2 regions of the Streptomyces sp. NPDC022552 genome follow, and region 2 is predicted to be linked to the other one. Evidence: riboswitches for the same ligand, from Rfam matches in the RefSeq annotation. Region 2 holds a riboswitch; the other holds the start of a gene.
The links. Region 2 has a riboswitch for glycine ahead of gcvP (aminomethyl-transferring glycine dehydrogenase). Riboswitches for the same ligand answer to the same signal wherever they lie in the genome.

Region 1 (11,564 bases), on a different contig from region 2:
GCTCGGCCAGCCCGAGATCCTGCTCGGTCTGATCCCGGGCGCCGGCGGCACCCAGCGGCTGTCCCGGTTGATCGGCCCCTCCAAGGCCAAGGACCTCATCTTCACCGGCCGGATGGTCAAGGCCGACGAGGCCCTCGCGCTCGGTCTGGTCGACCGGGTCGTCCCGGCTGCCGAGGTGTACGAGCAGGCGCACGCCTGGGCCGCGAAGCTCGCCCAGGGCCCCGCCATCGCGCTGCGTGCCGCGAAGGAGGCGATCGACCAGGGCCTGGAGACCGACATCGACACCGGGCTCGCGATCGAGCGCACCTGGTTCGCCGGGCTGTTCGCGACCGAGGACCGGGAGCGCGGAATGCGCAGTTTCGTCGAGGAGGGGCCGGGCAAGGCCAAGTTCGTCTGACCGGCGGTGGCGGCGGTCCCCTACCTACTCGCGGGTACCGCCGCCCGCCTCTGGCATATGCCGGAGGAATCATCCGGAATTGTCGATTCCGGGGTATCGAATCCTCCGGAACGGCCACGCGGCCCCTGTCCGTCCGGCCATGATGGGGGCATGGCGGGCCTGGAGGGTGTGGAACAACCGCGGCAGCACGGCGGTGCGACCGCCGCACGGTGGGTACCGACCGTCGAGGACGAACAGGCCCTCAAAGCCCTGGAGTTGTACGGGAATCCGGCCGAGGACGACGTCCGGCTGCCGTCCCGTCCCGAGTCCGCCGCCGTGGCCCGCCGGCTCACCCAGTGTGTCGTGCTGCGTCAGTGGGCGCTGACTCCCCAGATCTCGGAGCACGCCGTCTTACTCGTCTCGGAACTCGTCGGCAACGCGGTCCGGCACACGGGGGCGCGCGTCTTCGCCCTGCGGCTGATGCGCCGCCGCGGCTGGATCCGCGTCGAGGTCCGCGACCCCTCGCGCGGTCTGCCCTGCCTGATGCCCGTCCAGGAGCTGGACATCAGCGGCCGCGGGCTCTTCCTCGTCGACAAGCTCTCCGACCGCTGGGGCGTCGATCTGCAGCCGCGCGGCAAGACCACCTGGTTCGAGATGCGCGTGTCCGACCGCTGACCGACCGCTGACCGCCCGCCCTGGATGCACAGAAGCCCCCGTCCGCCGTCATGCGGCGCCTGGGGGCTTCCGTGAGACGGCCGTGGATCGGGGGGGTGTAATCCACGGCCGTGAAGACGACCTGGCCCGGGTCAATGGGGGTCGTGGCTCCGACTATGGCAGACGGCGGGCCTCGTCGCCAAAAGTCCCTATCAGGCCAAAACCGGTCATACCGGCATAGTTCACCGATGAATCGTTGGTGACATGGAGCACCGCCCTTATAAATACTGAATAAGTATGGCGTTCATCGGGTGTTTCCTCGCCGCGTCCGCATGTCGGACACCCGGGCGCGACCTGTAAACGTCCTGAATTGGCCCAATCGTTACTTTTCGGGCATCCCGCCTCTTTAATGGGCGCGTGACCCTCCCCGACCGCCGTGGCGCACTGCGGGCAGGTGCGGCGGCCGCCCTCGCGGGAGCCCTCACCACCGCCTGCGGTACGGAGACCCGCCGCCCCGCGCCGCGCGGCCCCGCCCCCGCCGCGAAACCCGCCGCCCCGGCCCCCCGCCACTTCCCCGGCCACCCCGCCGAGATCGAGCACGGCCCGCGCGACCGCCCCCGGGTCGCCCTCACCTTCCACGGCCACGGCGACCCCGCCCTCGCCCGCGCCGTGCTCACCGAGGCCGAGAAGGGCGGGGCCAGGGTCACGATCCTCGCCGTGGGGGAGTGGCTCGACCGGTACCCCGAGATCGCCCGCCGGATCCTCGACGGCGGCCACGACCTCGGCAACCACACCCAGCGCCACCTCGACGTCAACGCGATGACCGAGGAGGAGGCGTACGACGAGATCGCCGCCTGCGCCACCCGGCTGCGCCGTCTCACCGGCTCCATCGGCACCTGGTTCCGGCCCTCCCGGACCCGGCACGCGGCCGAGACCGTCCGGCAGGCCGCCGGCCGCGCCGGCTACCCGCACGTCCTCTCGTACGACGTCGACTCCCTCGACCACACCTCGCCCGGCGCCCCGGCCGTCGTCCGCAACGTCAGCGGACAGATCCGGGGCGGATCCGTGGTGAGCCTGCACCTCGGTTATCCGGGCACCCTCGCCGCACTGCCGCCCCTCCTCGCCGACCTCGACCGCCGCGGCCTGCGCGCGGTGACGACCACGGAGCTGCTGACCTGATGCTGCCTCTCACCACGCGTACGAAGAGCCTCCTCGCCGCCGCCCTGCTCACCGCGCTCGCGGGATGCGGCATCGCCGACGAGCCGCCCGAGCCCCGGGGCGGCGCCAAGAAGGAGGCCGCCGCGGTCCCCGCCGCACCGAAGAAGGCCGCCCCCGCCGGACTGCCCGGCATGCCGCCGGTCCTCGACCCCGAGGACATCTACGCGGCGGACCGGCCGGGCATGCTCTCGCCCGTCGTCAAGGACTTCCCGTCCCGGGTCTACGTGCCCAACACCAACTCCAACACGGTCTCGGTCATCGACCCGGCGACGTACAAGGTCGTCGAGACCATCCCGGTCGGCATCCAGCCCCAGCACGTCGTCCCGTCCTGGGACATGAAGACCCTCTGGGTCAACAACAACCGCGGCCACACGCTCACCCCGATCGACCCCGCCACCGGCGTCGCGGGCAAGCCCGTCGAGGTCCACGACCCGTACAACCTGTACTTCACGCCCGACGGCAAGTACGCCGTCGTCATGGCCTCCCTCGACCGTGAGCTGGTCTTCCGCGACCCGCACACCATGGAGCGGAAGAAGACCGTCCCGGTCTCCTGCTACGGCGTCAACCACGCGGACTTCTCCGCGGACGGGCGGTACTTCGTCGTCTCCTGCGAGTTCTCCGGCGAACTCCTGAAGGTCGACACGGCGAAGATGGAGGTCATCGGCCAGCAGAAGCTGCCCTTCCAGGGAGCCATGCCGCAGGACGTGAAGATCTCCCCGGACGGCAAGACCTTCTACATCGCCGACATGATGGCCCACGGCATGTGGGTCCTGGACGGCGAGAAGTTCACCACGCCGCAGCTGATGCCGACCGGCAAGGGAGCCCACGGCCTCTACATCTCCCGCGACTCCAAGGAGATGTACATCCCCAACCGCGGCGAGGGATCCGTCTCGGTCTTCGACTTCGGCCGGAACGAGCTGACGAAGAAGTGGCGTCTGCCGAACGGCGGCTCCCCGGACATGGGCGGAGTCTCCGCCGACGGCAAGGTGCTGTGGCTGTCCGGCCGTTACCACTCCGAGGTCTACGCGATCGACACCACGACCGGCGAGCAGCTCGCCCGCATCCCGGTCGGCGGCGGCCCCCACGGCCTCGCCGTCTACCCCCAGCCCGGCCGCTACTCCCTCGGGCACACGGGCGTCTTCCGCTGATCAGCCCGCGGTCAGCAGGGCCTCGGAGGCCACCGGGCGGTAGCCCGCCGCCTGGAAGACGCGGACACTGCGGGCGTTGCCCGGGGACTGCTGCGCCCACACCACGTCGCCCGGCGTCAGATGCCGGGCGGCGAGGGCCAGCGCCCGGCCGATCCCGCGGTGCCTGACGTCCTCGTCGACCTCGATCGCGGCCTCCCAGCGGCCCGCCACGCCACGTCCCAGGATCACCACCCCGCCGTCGGCGGCCCACACCCGCACGTCGTCGCGGAACTTCAGCGCCCGCGCCACCCGCGGGTGCTCCGGGTCCTCGATCTCCCGCAGCGGCACTTCCGGATCCCCGGGCAGCGCCGTGGCGACCGTCAGCAGGTCGATGGTGTTCATCCGCCGGTCCGTGTGCCGCATCAGGGCCAGCAGGAAGCCCGGGTTCATCGAGGCGGCCAGCGGGTCGCTGGACGTGGCCGCCAGCTCCGCCCGTACCCATGCCGGATCCGCGTCCGTGAAGACCACCGAGTGAGCCGTGAAGGCGAGGACACCGGAGTCCCGGGCGTTCGGCGGCGGTACCACGGTCGTCGAACCGTCCGGCGGTGGGAACTGCCCCCGCGCCGCAGCCGCCAGGATCCGTGCCACGTCGTCGCTCATATCCCCATGATCCGGCATGGCCCGGCGGCCGGACCCGGCGGACCGCCCGATAATCTTTGCTCCGTCATCGAAGCATCGAGAAGGGGCGGAAACAGTGGCGGACATCGAGTCGGCACGCACGGCGTTCGAGCGGTTCGACGTGGACGGGGACGGTCTCATCACGGCCGCCGAGTACAAGAGCGTCATGGCTCAGCTGGGTGACTTCAACGTCACCGAGACGGTCGCCGAGGCGCTCATCAAGCAGCGGGACGACAACGCCGACGGCAAGCTGTCCTGGGACGAGTTCTGGGCGCACCTCAACAAGGCGTGACCCCACCGGAAGACCGGAACGGGACGGGCGGCGAGTCACTCGCCGCCCGTCCGGGCGCTGGTGAGATCACCAGCGGTACCAACGCGACCCGCTGCTGCGCACGAAGAACCCGAGCAGCCACAGGACCAGGACCGCGATGGCGATGAACCACAGCACGTCGAGCGCGAATCCAGCTCCGAAGAGGATGAGAATCACGAGCAGTACGAGAAGCAGCGGAACCATGGCGGCACCTCCGGCATAGGGACTCGCCCGAGCGGGTGCCCCCGATCACGCGTCCCATGCTTCCCGACCGCTCCACGCCCCGGCCGGCCGGGGCGCCCCGCGGCCTCAGCACTCGATGATGTTCACCGCGAGACCGCCGCGCGCGGTCTCCTTGTACTTGACCGACATGTCCGCGCCGGTCTCCTTCATCGTCTTGATGACCTTGTCGAGCGAGACCATGTGGCTGCCGTCGCCGCGCAGCGCCATCTTCGCCGCGGTGACCGCCTTGACCGCCGCCATGCCGTTGCGCTCGATGCACGGGATCTGGACCAGGCCGCCGACCGGGTCGCAGGTCAGGCCCAGGTTGTGCTCCATGCCGATCTCGGCCGCGTTCTCGACCTGCTCGGGGCTGCCGCCCATGACCTCGGCGAGGGCGCCCGCCGCCATCGAGCAGGCCGAGCCGACCTCGCCCTGACAGCCGACCTCGGCGCCGGAGATCGAGGCGTTCTCCTTGAAGAGCATGCCGACCGCGCCAGCCGCGAGGAGGAAGCGGACCACGCCGTCCTCGTCCGCGCCAGGGACGAAGTTCATGTAGTAGTGCAGGACGGCGGGGATGATGCCGGCCGCGCCGTTCGTCGGGGCGGTGACCACGCGGCCGCCCGCGGCGTTCTCCTCGTTCACGGCCATCGCGTAGAGCGTGATCCACTCCATCGCCAGCGACGCCGGGTCGCCCTCGGAGCGCAGCTTGCGGGCCGTGTTCGCGGCGCGGCGGCGGACCTTCAGACCGCCGGGCAGGATGCCCTCGCGGGACATGCCGCGCGAGACACAGGCCTGCATGACCCGCCAGATCTCCAGCAGGCCCGCACGGATCTCGTCCTCGGTGCGCCAGGCCTTCTCGTTCTCCATCATCATCGCGGAGATCGACAGGCCGGTCTCCTTCGCGAGACGGAGCAGCTCGTCGCCCGTACGGAAGGGGTACTTCAGGACGGTGTCGTCCGGGACGATCGGGTTCTCGCCCTGGACGGCGTCCTCGTCGACCACGAAGCCGCCACCGACCGAGTAGTACGTCTTCTCCAGGACGAGCGCGCCCTCCGCGTCGTACGCGAAGATCGTCATGCCGTTGGCGTGGTACGGCAGCGCCTTGCGGCGGTGCAGGATCAGGTCCTCGTCGAAGTCGAAGGGGATCTCGTGCGCCCCGAGCAGGTTGATCCGGCCGCTGGACTTGATCCGCTCGACCTCGTCGTCCGCCGACTCGACGTCGACCGTGCGCGGGGAGTTCCCCTCCAGGCCGAGAAGGACGGCCTTCGGGGTGCCGTGGCCGTGGCCGGTCGCGCCCAGCGAGCCGTACAGCTCGGCGCGTATCGACGCGGTGTGGGCGAGGAGGCCCTCGTTCTTCAGCCGGCGGGCGAACATCCGGGCCGCGCGCATCGGGCCCACGGTGTGGGAGCTGGACGGGCCGATGCCGATCGAGAACAGGTCGAAGACCGAGATGGCCACGGGGAACTCCTTGTGGGGGCTAGACGCCGTTGTCTGCCGGGGTGGTGCAGAACAGCAGGAAGAGCGGAAAGGGGGTGGGGCACCGCGCTCACTGTCCAGTGTGCGCGGTGCCCCGGAGCTTTCGTACGAATGAAACCGGAACTAAAGCGTACGAAATTACTTCAGGCCGGGGTACAGCGGGTGCTTGTCCGCGAGCGCGGTCACCCGGGCCTTGAGCGCCTCGGCGTCGAAGCCGGGCTTCAGGGCCTCCGCGATGATGTCGGCCACCTCACGGAAGTCCTCGGTGCCGAAGCCACGGGTGGCGAGCGCCGGCGTACCGATGCGCAGACCCGAGGTGACCATCGGCGGACGCGGGTCGTTCGGGATCGCGTTCCGGTTGACCGTGATGCCGAGCTCGTGGAGGCGGTCCTCGGCCTGCTGGCCGTCCAGCTCGGAGTTGCGCAGGTCGACCAGGACCAGGTGCACGTCCGTGCCGCCGGACAGGACCGAGACACCGTGCGCGGTGATGTCGTCCTGGACCAGGCGCTCGGCGAGGATCCGGGCGCCGTCGAGCGTGCGCTGCTGGCGCTCCTTGAACTCCTCCGAGGCCGCGATCTTGAACGAGACGGCCTTGGCCGCGATCACGTGCTCCAGCGGGCCGCCCTGGAAGCCGGGGAAGACCGAGGAGTTCATCTTCTTGGCGAAGGCCTGCTTCGCCAGGATGACGCCGCCGCGCGGGCCGCCGAGCGTCTTGTGCGTGGTGGAGGTCACCACGTCCGCGTACTCGACCGGGTTCGGGTGCAGACCGGCCGCGACCAGACCCGCGAAGTGGGCCATGTCGACCCACAGGTATGCCTCGACCTCGTCGGCGATCCGGCGGAACTCGGCGAAGTCCAGCTGACGCGGGTAGGCGGACCAGCCCGCGATGATCACCTTCGGGCGGTGCTCCTTGGCCAGCCGCTCGACCTCGGCCATGTCGACCAGACCGGCCTCGTCCACGTGGTACGCGACCACGTTGAACTGCTTGCCCGAGAAGTTCAGGCGCATGCCGTGGGTCAGGTGACCGCCGTGGGCCAGGTCCAGGCCCAGGATCGTGTCGCCCGGCTGGGCCATCGCGAAGAGCGCGGCCTGGTTCGCGGACGCGCCGGAGTGCGGCTGGACGTTGGCGTACTCGGCGCCGAACAGGTCCTTGATCCGGTCGATGGCGATCTGCTCGGCCACGTCGACGTGCTCACAGCCGCCGTAGTAGCGGCGGCCCGGGTAGCCCTCGGCGTACTTGTTGGTGAGGACCGAGCCCTGGGCCTCCATGACCGACAGCGGAGCGAAGTTCTCCGAGGCGATCATCTCGAGGGTGGACTGCTGGCGGCGGAGCTCGGCGTCGACCGTGGCGGCGACTTCCGGGTCCAGCTCGTGGAGAGGGGTGTTCAGCACAGACATGAATTCGATCCCTAAGGGGTCTCAGTTCCCGGCGGAGAACTCGGCGTACGCGTCGGCGGTCAGCAGGTCGTCCGGCTCTCCGGTGACGCGCACCTTGAACAGCCAGCCACCCTCGAACGGAGCGGTGTTCACCAGCGACGGGTCGTCCACCACGTCCTGGTTGGCCGCCACGACCTCACCGGTGACCGGGGAGTACAGGTCGCTGACGGACTTGGTCGACTCCAGCTCGCCGCAGGTCTCGCCCGCGGTCACCGTGTCACCGACCTCCGGGAGCTGGGCGTAGACGACGTCACCGAGCGCGTTGGCCGCGAACTCCGTGATGCCGACCGTCGCGACGCCGTCCTCGGCGGCCGACAGCCACTCGTGCTCCTTGGTGTAGCGCAGCTGCTGGGGGTTGCTCATGACCTGATTCTCCTGGATCGAGGGAGTGCTGATGAACGTGGGTCTTGCGGGCTGAGACGCGGAGCGGGACGGATGCGTCACTTCTGGCGCTTGTAGAACGGCAGCGCCACGACCTCGTACGGCTCGTGGGTGCCGCGGATGTCCACACCTACACCCTGGGTGCCGGGCTCGGCGTGCGCCGCGTCCACGTACGCCATGGCGATCGGCTTTCCGAGGGTGGGCGACGGGGCACCGGAGGTGACCTCGCCGATGACCTGGCCGTCCGCGACGACGGAGAAGCCGGCACGCGGGACGCGGCGGCCCTCGGCGATCAGGCCGACCAGCTTGCGCGGCGGGGCGGTCTCGGCGCGCTCGGCGGCCTTCTCGAGCGCCTCGCGGCCGACGAAGCGTCCCTCGTTGGTCGTCTTCTCGAACTTCACGACCCGGCCGAGGCCCGCGTCGAAGGGGGTGAGCGAGGTCGTCAGCTCGTGCCCGTACAGCGGCATGCCCGCCTCCAGGCGGAGCGTGTCACGGCAGGACAGGCCGCAGGGGATCAGGCCGACGGGGGCTCCCGCCTCGGTCAGCGCCTTCCAGACGCCCTCGGCGTGCTCGGGCTTCAGGAACAGCTCGAAGCCGTCCTCGCCGGTGTAGCCGGTACGGGCGATCAGCGCGGGGACCCCGGCGACCGTGCCCGGCAGGCCGGCGTAGTACTTCAGGCCGTCCAGGTCGGCGTCGGTGAGCGACTTCAGGATGCCGGGGGACTCCGGGCCCTGGACGGCGAGCAGGGCGTACGCGTCACGGTCGTCGCGCACCTCGGCGTCGAAGCCGGCCGCGCGCGCGGTCAGCGCGTCGAGGACGATCTGCGCGTTGGAGGCGTTGGCGACGACCATGTACTCCTGCTCCTGGAGCCGGTACACGATCAGGTCGTCGAGGATGCCGCCGTCCTCCTGGCAGATCATCGTGTAGCGGGCGCGGCCCACACCGACCGTGGAGATGTTGCCCACCAGGGCGAAGTCGAGGAGCTCGACGGCCTGTGGGCCGGTGACGGTGATCTCGCCCATGTGGGAGAGGTCGAAGAGGCCCGCCTTGGTGCGGACGGCGTTGTGCTCGTCACGCTCACTGCCGTAGCGCAGCGGCATGTCCCAGCCGGCGAAGTCGGTCATGGTGGCGCCCAGGGAGCGATGCAGGGCATCGAGGGCGGTCAGACGGGGGGCAGACGTGCTCATGGGTGGCTCCCGGGTCCCAAGGGCGGAAAACATGACGGGCGAGGACGTCCTCCCCATCTGTCATGGAACCTGAGAGGTTCACCGAGGGCATCTCGTCTCCGAGAGGTCGGCTTGCACCTTGGGTGGGAACGCCGGGGGCGTCCCGCTTTTCAGATCTGCCTCATCCACGCGGTACGGGGCCTGAGAGATTCAAGGGAGGGTCTTGCTCCTTCGGCGCCCGGGGCCCACCGTGGTGGTTCCGGGACTCTCCCGCGCGGATTCGAGCGGCCGGTATGAGGTTGTGTGCGCTTGGCGCGCACATCATTGCACGCGGTGTCCGATCGGCAAATCGCTTGTGACTGATTACCCCTTCTTTACACTTTGTGGGCAGGGGGTCTCCGGGACCCGACAGGGGGAGAAAAGATGACGTTCCAGCACAGCGGCGCGTACGCGACGGGCACGGGCATACCGGCCCAGCGCGCCCGCGCCAGGACACGAAGGCGCCGCTCCGCCGCGCCCCTGCTGCGGGACCTGCGCGAGCGCGGCGGCCGAGGGCCGCGGACGCTCGCCTTCGCCGCCGGGGACCTCGTGGTGGTCTCCGGGCTGCCCGGAAGCGGCAAGTCGACGCTGATGCGGCGCGCGGCCCAGGGGCTGGGCATCGACTCCCAGGACGCCCGCGAGCGCTGGGAGGCCCGGCTGCCCGGCTTCCTGCCGTACGCGACGTACCGGCCGCTGGCCCGGATGGCCCACTACGCCGGGCTGTGGCGGGCGCTGCGCTCCGGGCGGAGCGTGGTCGTCCATGACTGCGGCACCCAGTCCTGGGTGCGGAAATGGCTGGCCCGCGAGGCCCGCCGGCGCGGGCACGCCCTGCACCTGATCCTGCTCGACGTCACCCCCGACACGGCCCGCGCGGGACAGCGCGAGCGCGGCCGCGGAGTCTCCGGGTACGCCTTCGCCCGCCACCGCCGGGCCGTCGGCCGGATGATCGGCTCCGTCGAGTCCGGCCGGCTGCCCCGCGGCTGCGCCTCGGCGACCCTGCTCGACCGGGACGCGGCCGGAGCTCTGCGGACGATCGCGTTCCGTACCGCGCACTGAGTACTTTTGGCCACGACGGCCTCAGGGCGGCGTTAGGGTTCTGCCCCGAGGGCGTCGTGACCAGGGCGCGCGAGAAGGGGAAACGGGAACCGTGGACGTTACGTGGCCGGGCAACGAGCTCGAAGAGGTCCTCGCGGCCTCGCTCGGCAACGCCTCCGCCGGGGGCCGGCTCGTGGAGGTGCTCGGCCGGAGCCCCGTCTGGGTGCCGCTGCCCAACGGCGGCAGCCCCGAGAGCCGGGACCTCGACCTTCCCACGATGGAGATCGACGGACTCCCGTACGTCCCCGTCTTCAGCTCCGAGCAGCAGTTTCTGGCCTGCGTCGGCAGCCATATGTCCTTCACCGTCGCGCCCGCCCGAGAGTTCGCCCGTGGTCTGCCCCCGCAGCTCGGCATCGCCGTGAACCCCGGCGGTACCGTCGGCGCCCCGCTGCCGCCGCCCGCCGTCGCCGAGCTCTGCCGCGTCGGTCGCACCCCGCTGGACGGCCCCGCGAGCGGCGGCCGGGTCCGGCTCTTCGAGCCCGACTGGCAGGACGACCCGGTCGACTTCCTCTCCGCCGCGGCCGCCGAGTTCGAGGCCACCGGCGTCGTCGTCTCCGCCCGCCGCGCCCTGGCCAGCGTCGAGGGCACCGAACCGGCCCTCTTCGTCGGCGTCGAGCTCGTCGCCTGGGAGGGTGTCGACCGGAACGCCCCGCTCGACGCCCTCGGCCGCGCGCTCGGGCGGATCGAGGTCGCCTGGCCGGTCAATCTCATCCTGCTCGACGTCGCGCAGGACCCGGTCGGCGACTGGATGCTGGAGCGGGTGCGCCCCTTCTATCAGCGGGCCTCCCTGTAATTAAGCTGGTGCGGTGGACGGAAGAGGGGCGGGAACCAGGGTGAGCGCGTCAGGCACCGCTGCGGCCGGACAGGTCGAGCACATGCTGCGCCAGGTGGCACCCGGACGCTACGACGCGTACGAGCAGCTGCTGCACGCCCTCGCCGACGGCAGCGTCTGGATGCTGCTCTGGCAGGGCACGCCCGGCGCGCCCGAGGCCCAGTACGGGAACATGGAGGTCGACGGCTTCGGGTACGCCCCGTGCGTCACCTCCGCCCAGGAGCTCGCCGCCTCCGGCTGGACCCGTGCCCACGAGGTGGTCACCGGGCAGGAGATCGCCCGCGCGCTCTACCCCGACCGCTGGGGCATCTGGCTGAATCCGCACGACGCGGGCGGCGGCGTCGGCATCCCCTGGGCCGACCTGCGCCGGATCGCCACCGGTCTCGACCGGATGCCGGCCGGACCGCTGCGGCTCTCCGAGCCCGCCCTGGAAATCCCCCAGTTCTATGCCCTTCTGACCCAGAACGCCCATCGCACCCCGGCCGTCAGGGCGCTGCGCCGCGCCTGGGTGCAGCCGGCGGTGGGATCTCCGTACCTCGCCATCGGTCTCGAC
Region 2 (11,564 bases):
CACCGGCCAGACGGCGATGCCGTCGCTCTCGCCCGAGGCCCTGGCGGCCGTCGAGGCGCTGCCGGCCGGATCGGCGCTCCTCGTCGTGCGACGCGGCCCGAACTCGGGCAGCCGCTTCCTGCTGGACGGCGAGCTGACCACGGCCGGCCGTCACCCGCAGAGCGACATCTTCCTCGACGACTTCACCGTGTCGCGGCGCCATGTGGAGTTCCGGCGGGCGCAGGACGGCAGCTTCACCGTCGCCGACGTCGGCAGCCTCAACGGCACGTACGTCAACCGTGAGCCGATCGACTCGGCCGTTCTGTCCAACGGCGACGAGGTGCAGATCGGCAAGTACCGGCTGGTCTTCTACTCGAGCCAGCGAGGCATGTGACGCCTCCGGGAAGCCTTCAGGGAAGGTCCATGCTGCGAACACCGACGGGCGGTGCCGGTCACGGCACCGCCACAGCGGGCGACCGGCTGGTGAGCATCGGGACGGTGCTGAACCAGCTGCGTGACGAGTTTCCCGAAGTGACCATCTCGAAGATCCGGTTCCTGGAGGCCGAGGGGCTCGTCGAGCCCCGGCGGACGGCCTCCGGGTACCGGAAGTTCAGCCCGCAGGACGTGGAGCGGCTCGCCCAGATCCTGCGGATGCAGCGCGATCACTATCTTCCGCTGAAGGTCATCCGGGAGCATCTCGACGCCCTCGCCCGTGGCGAGCAGATCAGGCTTCCCGCTCCCAGCCCCCAGCGGGACCTGCTCGACGGGGCGTGGGACGCGGAGAACGGGCGTCCGACCGCCGCACGCGTGGGGCGGGCCGAGCTGCTGGCCGCCGCCGAGGTGACCGAGGAGGAGCTCGCGGAGTGGGAGTCGTACGGACTCATCGCCGCGGGACCCGAGGGCGGCTACGACGCCGAGGCCGTCACCGTGGCCAGACTTGTCGCGGATCTGGGGAGATTCGGACTGGAACCGCGCCACCTCCGGGCGGTCAAAGCAGCCGCCGATCGTGAGGCCGGGCTGGTCGAACAGGTCGTCGCTCCGCTGCGCCGGCACCGTAATCCGCAGACCAGGGCCCATGCGGAGGCCACCGCCAAGGAACTCGCCGGCCTCTCCGTACGGCTGCACGCGGCACTGGTCCAGACCGCACTCGGGCTTCGATTGCAGTGATCTTGTTGGGGCCCGACTACCCAAACCGGTCGGGCACGTCCTAGGGTTGCTGTGTGAACGAGCTCGACGTTGTGGGTGTCCGGGTGGAAATGCCCTCCAACCAACCGATCGTGCTCCTGCGTGAAGTGGGAGGCGATCGGTACCTCCCCATCTGGATCGGACCGGGTGAGGCGACCGCGATCGCCTTCGCCCAGCAGGGCATGGCCCCTGCCAGGCCGCTGACGCACGACCTCTTCAAGGACGTCCTTGAAGCGGTGGGCCAAGAGCTCACCGAGGTCCGCATCACCGATCTCCGTGAAGGTGTCTTCTACGCGGAGCTGGTCTTCGCCAGCGGCGTCGAGGTGAGCGCCAGGCCGTCCGACGCGATAGCGCTGGCCCTGCGCACCGGGACGCCGATCTTCGGCAGTGACGGCGTGCTGGACGACGCCGGTATCGCGATTCCGGACGAGCAGGAGGACGAGGTGGAGAAGTTCCGCGAGTTCCTCGACCAGATCTCCCCCGAGGACTTCGGGTCCAGCAGCCAGTGAGATCCGGCCGCTGTTCACGGGGCGCCGTCAGCGCATTCGGATAGCCTTTCCCCGGAGAGGGGCACGAGAAACCACTCTCAGGGTGATTATCACTCGGCGTGCCGAGTGTGGCGATCGTTGACGCACCCCGAGCGACTGCCTACCTTCGTGTGGGCAGGTCAAGGACGGAGGGTCGGCGTGATGAGCAGCGGCGACGGTACGGCAGGGGGCTCCCTCGGGCGCGCGCCCGGGGAGCGCGGTCCGTATCCGCTTCACGGCAGTGTGGGCGACTTCGGAGCGGACACGAACGCGGGCGTGGGGGCGGCGCCGAACGCCACTTCCGGCGCGACGGCGGACGGGACGGACAGGGCGGAATCCGGTACGGACACCGTGGGATACCGCGGTCCGACGGCATGTGCGGCGGCGGGGATCACCTACCGCCAGTTGGACTACTGGGCCCGCACCGGGCTCGTCGAGCCGAGCGTGCGGCCGGCGTACGGATCCGGGACACAGAGGCTGTACAGCTTCCGTGACGTCGTCGTTCTCAAGATCGTCAAGCGGTTCCTGGACACGGGGGTCGCGCTGCAGAACATTCGGGCCGCCGTCCAGCATCTGCGGGCCCGTGGTTTCCGCGACCTGGAGCGGATGACGCTGATGAGCGACGGGGCGACGGTCTACGAGTGCTCCTCGCCCGACGAGGTCGTGGATCTGCTCCAGGGCGGCCAGGGCGTCTTCGGGATCGCGGTCGGCGTGGTCTGGCGCGATGTGGAGGCGGCGCTCTCCCAGCTGCACGGGGAGCGGATCGACACAGGCGAGACGCTGGTCGGGCACAACCCGGGCGACGAGCTCGCGCGGCGGAGGCGGGACCGGGCGGTCTGAGGGTCGGGTGGGCCGGGGGCGACAGGTCCGAGGCCGATCGGTCCGGGTGTTCCTCCGGCTCCGGGCGGCGATCGCTTCCGGGCGTGCTTCCGTCTCCGGCGCGGCCGTACGTGCGCGCGGTCGATTGTCAGTGGCGTAGGGCAGCATCGGAGATGTGAGAGCCGCGCCGACGATTCTGCATCTCGACATGGATGCCTTCTTCGCCGCCGCCGAGCAGGCGGCGAAACCCAGTCTGCGTGGAAAGCCGGTGGTCGTCGGCGGCCTCGGCCCGCGCGGGGTCGTCGCCACCGCCTCGTACGAGGCACGGCGCTTCGGTGTCCACTCCGCGATGCCGATGGCGCAGGCGCGGCGGCTGGCGCCCAACGCGGCCTATCTCGTGCCGCGCTTCGGCTTCTACCGGTCGATCAGCGAGCAGGTCATGGAGCTGCTCGGGCGGCTGTCGCCGCTCGTCGAGCCGCTGAGCCTGGACGAGGCCTTCGTGGACCTGGAGGCCGGGGGTGTGGCCGAGGACCGCGCCGGCGCCCTGGAGGCCGGTGAGCGGCTGCGCAGGGACATTCTCGCCACCACGGGGCTGACGGGGTCGGTGGGGCTCGCGGGGTCCAAGATGCTCGCCAAGATCGCCTCCGAGGAGGCCAAGCCGGACGGCCTGGTGCTCATAGAGCCGGGGACCGAGCGGGAGCTGCTGGGGCCGAAGTCGGTACGGATCCTGCCGGGGGTCGGGCCGGCCACGGGGGAGCATCTGCGGCGGGCCGGGATGACGACGGTGTCGGACCTCGTGGAAGCGGGCGAGGACGAGCTTGTACGGCTGCTGGGGCGGGCGCACGGGGCGTCCCTGTACCGAATGGCCCAGGGGTACGACGATCGGCCCGTGGTGGCCGAGAGGGACGCGAAGTCGGTGTCGGTCGAGGACACCTTCGACGTGGACCTGCACGACCGGGTGCGGATCCGGATCGAGGTGGAGCGGCTTGCCGAGCGGTGCGTGGGGCGGCTGCGGGCGTCGGGGCACTCGGGCCGCACGATCGTGCTGAAGGTGCGGCGCTTCGACTTCTCGACGCTGACGCGCTCGGAGACGCTGCGCGGGCCCACGGACGATCCGCTGGTGGTGCGGGAGGCGGCCGGGCGGCTCCTCGAGGGCGTGGACACCACGGGTGGGGTGCGGCTGCTCGGTGTGGGGGTGAGCGGGCTCGCGGACTACACGCAGGAGGATCTGTTCGCCCAGGCGGCGGAGGATGCGGGGAGTTCGGGCGGCCCGGGCGGCGCGGCGGAGGAGGTGCCCGCGGCCGAGGCCGTACCCGAGCCGGAGGAGCCGCAGGCCGCCGAGCGGAGATGGGCGCCCGGGAACGACGTACGGCATGCCGTGTACGGGGCCGGGTGGGTGCAGGGGAGCGGGGTCGGGCGGGTCACCGTGCGCTTCGAGGAGCCGCAGTCACCGCCGGGGCGCGTGCGGACGTTCCTCGTCGACGATCCGGAGCTGGAGCCGGGGGAGCCGCTGCCGCTGGTGAGGCGTGCGGGAGGTGAGGCGGCGGTCGCCTAGCGGGGTGAAGCCCGACGAAGCCCGGCCCTCAGCCGGGCTTGCCGTACCCGCCTCGGGCGTCAGCTGTCCTCCTGGCCCGCCAGGCGGCCGAAGTCGTGGTCCATCGGGGGTGGGGGTGGGAGCGCCAGGCTGTAGTGGCGGTAGAGCTGGAGCTCCTGCTCGGGGGAGAGGTGCCGGCCCACGCCGAAGTCCGGTGCGTCCTTGATCAGGGCGCGTTCGTACGGGACGTGGAGGCCGTCCTCGACGAGTTCGCTCGGCTCCAGAGGGACGAACGCGTCCCGGCTGAAGAGGCCCGTGCGGACCGCCGCCCATTCGGGGACCCCCGTCGCGTCGTCCAGGTACACCTCGTCCACGGTGCCGATCTTGTGCCCGTTGCGGTCGTACGCCTTGCGGCCGATCAGGCTGCGCGGATCGATGTCGGTCTGCACGGTCCCTCCAACTGGTCGCAACTGCTCTACAAAGACTACGAAAGTGCACATCTGGGATGTCGGCCACTTGAGCGATGAGTCCGGGAACCGCGCTGGTAGGCTGGCTGTGGCTGTCGACACCGTGCGGGAGAGTCCTCCGGAGAAACCTTTCGGAGGCGCCGAAGGAGCAAATCCTCCCCGGAATCTCTCAGGCACCTGTACCGCACGGGCGAGGTCACTCTGGAAAGCAGAGCGGAGGTCCGACGGCATTCGCTCTCACCGACGGTGAAAACCGGCGCGCCACTTCGGCATGCCGGTGAAGCTCTCAGGTTGAGATGACAGAGGGGGAGGCCGTCCGGGCACCCGCGCCGTGGTGCCCCTCGCAGGTCGTGACGACCAGGAGGCCTCCGTACATGACCGCCCACCGCATTCCGCTCTCCGAACTCGAACAGGGCATCCCGTTCGAGCAGCGGCACATCGGGCCCGACGCCGAAGCACGGGCCAAGATGCTCGCGCAGGTCGGCTACGGCTCCCTCGACGAGCTCACGGCCGCCGCCGTGCCGGACGTGATCAAGAACGCCGAGGCGCTCGGCCTGCCCGCGGCCCGCACCGAGGCCGAGGTCCTCGCGGAGCTGCGTGAGCTCGCCGACCGCAACCAGGTCCTCGCCCCGATGATCGGCCTCGGGTACTACGGGACGTTCACGCCTCCCGTGATTCTCCGCAACGTCATGGAGAACCCCGCCTGGTACACGGCGTACACGCCCTACCAGCCGGAGATCTCGCAGGGCCGCCTCGAGGCGCTGCTCAACTTCCAGACGATGGTCGCCGACCTCACCGGTCTGCCCACCTCCGGCGCCTCCCTCCTCGACGAGGGCACCGCGGCCGCCGAGGCCATGGCCCTCTCCCGCCGTGTCGGCAAGGTCAAGAACGGCGTCTTCCTCATCGACGCCGACGCGCTGCCGCAGACCATCGCGGTCATCGAGACCCGCGCCGAGCCGACCGGTGTCGAGGTCGTCGTCGCGGACCTGTCCGAGGGCATCCCCGCCGAGGTCGCCGAGCGTGGTGTCTTCGGCGTGCTCATCCAGTACCCCGGCGCCTCCGGTGCCGTCCGTGACATCAAGCCGCTCATCGACGCGGCCCACGAGCTCGGCGCCGTCGTCACCGTCGCCGCCGACCTGCTCGCGCTGACGCTGCTCACCTCGCCCGGCTCGCTCGGCGCCGACATCGCCGTCGGAACGACGCAGCGGTTCGGTGTGCCCATGGGGTTCGGCGGTCCGCACGCCGGCTACATGGCCGTCCAGGACAAGCACGCCCGCTCGCTGCCCGGCCGCCTCGTCGGCGTCTCCGTCGACGCCGACGGCAACCGGGCGTACCGACTGGCCCTGCAGACCCGCGAGCAGCACATCCGCCGCGAGAAGGCCACCAGCAACATCTGTACCGCGCAGGTGCTGCTCGCCGTCATGGCCGGCATGTACGCCGTCTACCACGGCCCCGACGGCCTCGAGGGCATCGCCCGGCGCACCCACCGGTACGCCACGATCCTCGCCGCGGGCCTGAAGGCCGGTGGCGTCGAGGTCGTCCACGGAACCTTCTTCGACACCGTCACCGTGCGCGTGCCGGGCAAGGCCGCCGAGGCCGTCGCCGCCGCCCGTGAGGCCGGCGTCAACCTGTACCTCGTCGACGCCGACCACGTGTCGGCCTCCTGCGACGAGACCACCGGCCGGGCCCAGCTCGACGCCGTGTGGAGCGCCTTCGGCGTCACCGCCGACATCGAGGCCCTGGACGCCGCCACCGAGGACGCGCTGCCCGCCGGCGTGCTGCGCTCCGACGCGTACCTGACCCACCCGGTCTTCCACGCGCACCGCTCCGAGACGTCGATGCTGCGCTACCTGCGCAAGCTCGCCGACCGCGACTACGCGCTCGACCGCGGCATGATCCCGCTCGGCTCCTGCACCATGAAGCTGAACGCGACCACCGAGATGGAGCCGGTGACCTGGCCGGAGTTCGGCCAGATCCACCCCTTCGCCCCGGTCGAGCAGGCGCAGGGCTACCTCACGCTCATCACCGAGCTGGAGGAGCGTCTCGCCGAGGTCACCGGCTACGACAAGGTGTCGATCCAGCCCAACGCCGGTTCGCAGGGCGAGCTGGCCGGTCTGCTGGCCGTCCGCGCCTACCACCGTGCCAACGGCGACGAGCAGCGCACCGTCTGCCTCATCCCGTCCTCCGCGCACGGCACCAACGCCGCCTCCGCGGTCATGGCCGGCATGAAGGTCGTGGTCGTCAAGACCGCCGACGACGGCGAGGTCGACGTCGCGGACCTGCGCGCCAAGATCGAGCAGTACCGCGACGAGCTGTCCGTGCTGATGATCACCTACCCCTCCACGCACGGTGTGTTCGAGGAGCACGTCGCCGACATCTGCGCCGAGGTGCACGAGGCCGGCGGTCAGGTGTACGTCGACGGCGCCAACCTCAACGCGCTGGTGGGTCTGGCCAAGCCGGGCAAGTTCGGCGGCGACGTCTCGCACCTGAACCTGCACAAGACCTTCTGCATCCCGCACGGCGGCGGCGGCCCGGGCGTCGGTCCGGTCGGTGTGCGCGCGCACCTCGCGCCGTACCTGCCGAACCACCCGCTGCAGCCGACCGCGGGTCCGGAGACGGGCGTCGGCCCGATCTCGGCCGCCCCGTGGGGCTCGGCGGGCATCCTGCCGATCTCCTGGTCGTACGTGCGTCTGATGGGTGGCGAGGGCCTCAAGCGCGCCACGCAGGTGGCCGTCCTCGCGGCGAACTACATCGCCAAGCGCCTGGAGCCGCACTACCCGGTGCTCTACACCGGTCCGGCCGGGCTCGTCGCCCACGAGTGCATCGTCGACCTGCGCCCGCTCGCCAAGGCGACCGGTGTCAGCGTCGACGACATCGCCAAGCGCCTGATCGACTACGGCTTCCATGCGCCGACCATGTCGTTCCCGGTGGCCGGCACCCTGATGATCGAGCCGACCGAGTCCGAGGACCTGACCGAACTCGACCGCTTCTGCGACACGATGATCGCGATCCGCGGCGAGATCGAGAAGGTCGCGTCGGGCGAGTGGCCCGCGGACGACAACCCGCTGCGCAACGCCCCGCACACCGCGGCGGCGCTCGGCGGCGAGTGGAAGCACGCGTACACCCGTGACGAGGCGGTCTTCCCGGCCGGTGTCTCGGCCGCGGACAAGTACTGGCCACCGGTCCGCCGTATCGACGGCGCGTTCGGCGACCGCAACCTCGTCTGCTCCTGCCCTCCGATGGACGAGTACGACAACTGAGCGTGAGCCGCGCCTGAGCGGCCCCCGCCGCGTATGAGTCAGGGCCGGTTCGGAGACTTCTCTCCGGGCCGGCCCTTGCGTGTTCCCTCGTACGTTGCGTGCCCGACGTGCCCCGGTGTCAGGCGGCGGTCGTCACCCGGCCCGCCGTCAGCGGGCGGTGCGGGGCGATGATCTGGCCGTCCGGCAGCAGTTCACCGGTGTCCTCGAAGAGCAGGACCCCGTTGCACAGCAGGCTCCAGCCCTGCTCCGGGTGGTGTGCCGTCAGACGGGCCGCCTCCCGGTCGGCGGAGTCGGCGGTGGGACAGGCAGGCTGGTGCTGGCACATGGATGGGTTCTTTCGCTGCGTCGTGGCTTCTGTCGTCCTGCGGCTCGATGCGGTGCTCATGGCCGCCCCCCGTTGTCGGTTCGGTTGGTCCAGTGTTCCCCTACGGAAGGCGATCCGCAGGGATTTCACGGCAGCTCTTCCTACTGCATGAAGACGTATCACCCGCGCGGGCGGTTCAACTCAACTGGGCGGTCACTTCGGGTGGTTCGGGGTAGCCCCTGTGGGCTAGTCCGTACGGGGCGGGGTGTTCGAGGCGGCCGTTCGGACAGTGTGACGCCCCGCGGCCCGTTCCCGGCCGCGGGGCGTGGGGTGCCTCGGCAGAGGTGGTTCAGGCCGGCGCCGGGGTGCCGAAGAGCGGTGGGGGAGCCAGTCGCAGGGTGAGGACGGGCAGCAGGTCGGCGACCCGGTGCGGCCGGTGGGCCGCGATGCCGGGCGGTGCCGGGGCGAGCGGGACCAGCAGATCGGCCGGGTCCGGCGAGGAGGACGCTCCGTCGGCGTCCGTGTCGCCGTGCAGCCAGAGCGTCAGCATGTACAGCTCCGGTACGGAGAGCAGCCGCGGTTGGTACATCGTGGGCAGCGACTCGGCCTGGAGCAGGGCGCGTTCGGTGGCCGTGACGTACGGACCCTCGAAGAAGTGCGAGAAGGACCAGCCGTCGGGGGTGAGCATGGTGTCGGCGGCGGCCACCGCCCGGTCGGTGCCCCGGATCAGGAAGCGCCAGCCGGCCAGCCGCGTACGCGGCGCCTGCCCGGACGGGACGACCTGCTCCCGTACGTCGAGGACGTGGACGGGCAGGGGCGCCTCGGGGCTCAGTGGCCCTTGGGCGGCTCGCAGGGCGGGAGTTCGCGCCTCACGGACGGCGGTGGGGGAACCGAGGGCCGCGAGGACACTGCGCAGGGCCGGCGCGGGGGCCGGGGAGGGTCGGAGCATGATGGGTCGCCTCTCACTCAGGAGACACGGTGACGCGTGGGCAGGTACGACGGCGCTGTGGGCTGCCGGGCCGAGGGGGCCATGAAGCCATGGCCGGGCGCCAACACTCTGCCTCGTTCGCGGAGTTTATACGAGACGTGTTCACGCGTTGTTTCCTCTAGCGGTCGCCGATATTGCCGACAAGGCGCCATCCGGCCTTGCTGTGGAGGCGATTCATCGTATTTGCGACGCACGCAGGTCATCTGCCTGCGAGGACTTCACCGATGCGGACGGCCGGATATCGACCCCATGCTTTCGATGAATATGGCCGCGGAATATGTCCTTTGCAGATGCCCTCGGGACGTGCCGGATGATTGCCCGACCCAGCCTATCGTTCAACGAAGCCGTCCCGCAGGCGTTATGGATCAATCGGGGTGGGCATCATCGTCCGTGACACGCGCGGCCGTCGCCGTGGCCGCCCGATCGGGAGGGACGCTTCCATGGGGGAGAAGGTCGTGGCAGACGGGTTCGACCTGTCCGATCGGCAGAGATACCGCAGGAAGCTCCAGCAGTGCCTGGCGGGGCTCGCGAGGCTCCTGGCGGAGAAGAGGTTCGACCGGCCGCGCAATCTGATGGGGCTGGAGATCGAACTCAATCTCGCGGGCGCCGACGGCATGCCGAGGATGGTGAATGGCGCGGTCCTCGAGCGCATCGCGAGCACGGATTTCCAGACGGAGCTGGGAATGTTCAACCTCGAAGTGAACATCGCTCCGCACCGGCTCGGAGGCCGTGTTTTCGACCGGCTCGCGGAGGAACTCAGAACCGGTCTCGGATATGCCGACCGCAAGGCCCGCGAAGTCGACGCCGGCGTCCTCATGATCGGAATTCTGCCCACGCTCGCACAGGACGATCTCGTCTCCGAGAACCTCTCGGCCGTCGACCGGTACACCCTCCTCAACGACCAGATCGTCGCCGCCCGCGGCGAGGACTTCACGCTCGACATACATGGCGTCGAGGGGCTCACCTGCACGGCCACGTCGATCGTGCCCGAAGCGGCCTGCACCTCCGTGCAACTGCACCTCCAGGTCACGCCCGCCCGGTTCGCCGCCGTGTGGAACGCGGCCCAGGCCGTGGCCGCGGTCCAGATCGCCGTCGGGGCCAACTCGCCGTTCCTCTTCGGCCGGGAGCTGTGGCGCGAGTCCAGGCCCCCGCTGTTCACCCAGGCCACGGACACCAGGCCGCCCGAGCTCCAGGCCCAGGGGGTGCGGCCGAGGACCTGGTTCGGGGAGCGATGGGTGGACTCCGCGTACGACCTGTTCGAGGAGAACCTGCGCTACTTCCCAGCCCTGCTGCCTATCTGCGACGAGGAGGACCCGCTCCTCGTCCTCGACCAGGGCGGGGTGCCGCGGCTGCAGGAGCTCGTCCTGCACAACGGCACGGTCTACCGCTGGAACCGGCCGGTCTACGGCTGGGTGGACGGCGTCCCGCATCTGCGCGTGGAGAACCGGGTGCTGCCGGCCGGTCCGACCGTCACCGACGTCGTCGCCAACGCGGCCTTCTACTACGGACTGGTACGGGCACTGGCGGAGGACACCCGCCCGATCTGGAAGCGGCTGCCCTTCGAGGACGCTGCCGCGAACTTCGACACCGCCTGCCGCCACGGCATCGAGTCGGAGCTGCGCTGGCCGCGACCGGGCCGCTCGGGCGCGGTGGCGACCGTCCCGGCCGTACGTCTCGTCCTCGACGAGCTCCTGCCGCTGGCCGCGTCCGGGCTCGACGCCTGGCACGTCGAACCGGCGGACCGGGACTTCTACCTCGGGGTGATCGAAGAACGCTGCCGGGGGCGGGTCAACGGCGCCTCCTGGCAGGCCGACACCTTCCACAAGGCGCTGGAATCCGGTCTCGACCGGGAGGCGGCCCTGGCGGCCACCACCCGCAGATACGCCGAGCTGATGCACGGCGGCGAGCCCGTGCACCGATGGCCCGTGGGGATCGACTAGCCACTCGGAACGGCGCGCGCCCGCCCGGCACCACCGGAAACGGCGCGCGCCCCCGCCCGTCGGCCACCGGGAATGGCGCGCGCCCCCACCCGTCACGCATGATCTCCGTACCCGGAACGCGATGGGGAAGTGGAGAACAGGTGTGGTGTCGGATCAACGAGTGGTGCCCGCTGCCCTTCCGCCCGACGGCCTGCCGCGCCGGGTCCTGAGGTCCGAGACGCTGATCGTGCTGGCGCTGTCGCTCGGCGCCAGCGCCCTGTCGTCCCTGATCAGCTTCACCGGCGCGCTGACCAAGGCGGGCGGGCTGAAGGAACAGGCGGCGACGCTCAACGGCTCGTACACGCCCGGGCGCCCCTGGCTCGATCTGGCCTGGCAGCTCTTCGGCATCGCCTCGGCGCTCGTGCCGGTCGTGCTCGTCGCCCATCTGCTGCTGCGGGAGGGCTCGGCGATGCGCGCCATCGGCTTCGACCGGACGCGCCCCTGGCCCGACCTCGGCAGGGGCGCGCTGGTCGCGGCGGGGATCGGAAGCGCCGGGCTCGCGTTCTATCTGGTCGCGCGAGG

Region 1: it holds a riboswitch for glycine, as region 2 does, so the genes downstream of both, gcvT (glycine cleavage system aminomethyltransferase GcvT) here and gcvP (aminomethyl-transferring glycine dehydrogenase) in region 2, are expected to answer to the same signal.

What each region holds. Positions count from the first base shown of each region.
Region 1 is NZ_JBVHGJ010000008.1:86,290-97,853, reverse strand. It holds gene ACZ3OF_RS21735 (enoyl-CoA hydratase/isomerase family protein) at 1-397, shown strand, start outside; gene ACZ3OF_RS21730 (ATP-binding protein) at 548-1,051, shown strand; gene ACZ3OF_RS21725 (polysaccharide deacetylase family protein) at 1,448-2,209, shown strand; gene ACZ3OF_RS21720 (YVTN family beta-propeller repeat protein) at 2,209-3,396, shown strand; gene ACZ3OF_RS21715 (GNAT family N-acetyltransferase) at 3,397-4,035, opposite strand; gene ACZ3OF_RS21710 (EF-hand domain-containing protein) at 4,130-4,345, shown strand; gene ACZ3OF_RS21705 (hydrophobic protein) at 4,412-4,567, opposite strand; gene ACZ3OF_RS21700 (L-serine ammonia-lyase) at 4,673-6,043, opposite strand; gene glyA (serine hydroxymethyltransferase) at 6,200-7,459, opposite strand; gene gcvH (glycine cleavage system protein GcvH) at 7,481-7,861, opposite strand; gene gcvT (glycine cleavage system aminomethyltransferase GcvT) at 7,939-9,066, opposite strand; glycine riboswitch at 9,226-9,328, opposite strand; gene ACZ3OF_RS21680 (AAA family ATPase) at 9,469-10,140, shown strand; gene ACZ3OF_RS21675 (enhanced serine sensitivity protein SseB) at 10,232-10,972, shown strand; gene ACZ3OF_RS21670 (enhanced serine sensitivity protein SseB C-terminal domain-containing protein) at 11,013-11,564, shown strand, end outside.
Region 2 is NZ_JBVHGJ010000004.1:539,909-551,472, reverse strand. It holds gene ACZ3OF_RS15515 (FHA domain-containing protein) at 1-373, shown strand, start outside; gene ftsR (transcriptional regulator FtsR) at 403-1,146, shown strand; gene ACZ3OF_RS15505 (bifunctional nuclease family protein) at 1,200-1,673, shown strand; gene ACZ3OF_RS15500 (MerR family transcriptional regulator) at 1,854-2,531, shown strand; gene ACZ3OF_RS15495 (DNA polymerase IV) at 2,686-4,065, shown strand; gene ACZ3OF_RS15490 (PRC-barrel domain-containing protein) at 4,125-4,493, opposite strand; glycine riboswitch at 4,608-4,706, shown strand; glycine riboswitch at 4,707-4,824, shown strand; gene gcvP (aminomethyl-transferring glycine dehydrogenase) at 4,886-7,771, shown strand; gene ACZ3OF_RS15480 (DUF5999 family protein) at 7,890-8,096, opposite strand; gene ACZ3OF_RS15475 (hypothetical protein) at 8,425-9,024, opposite strand; gene ACZ3OF_RS15470 (glutamate-cysteine ligase family protein) at 9,504-11,003, shown strand; gene ACZ3OF_RS15465 (CPBP family intramembrane glutamic endopeptidase) at 11,125-11,564, shown strand, end outside.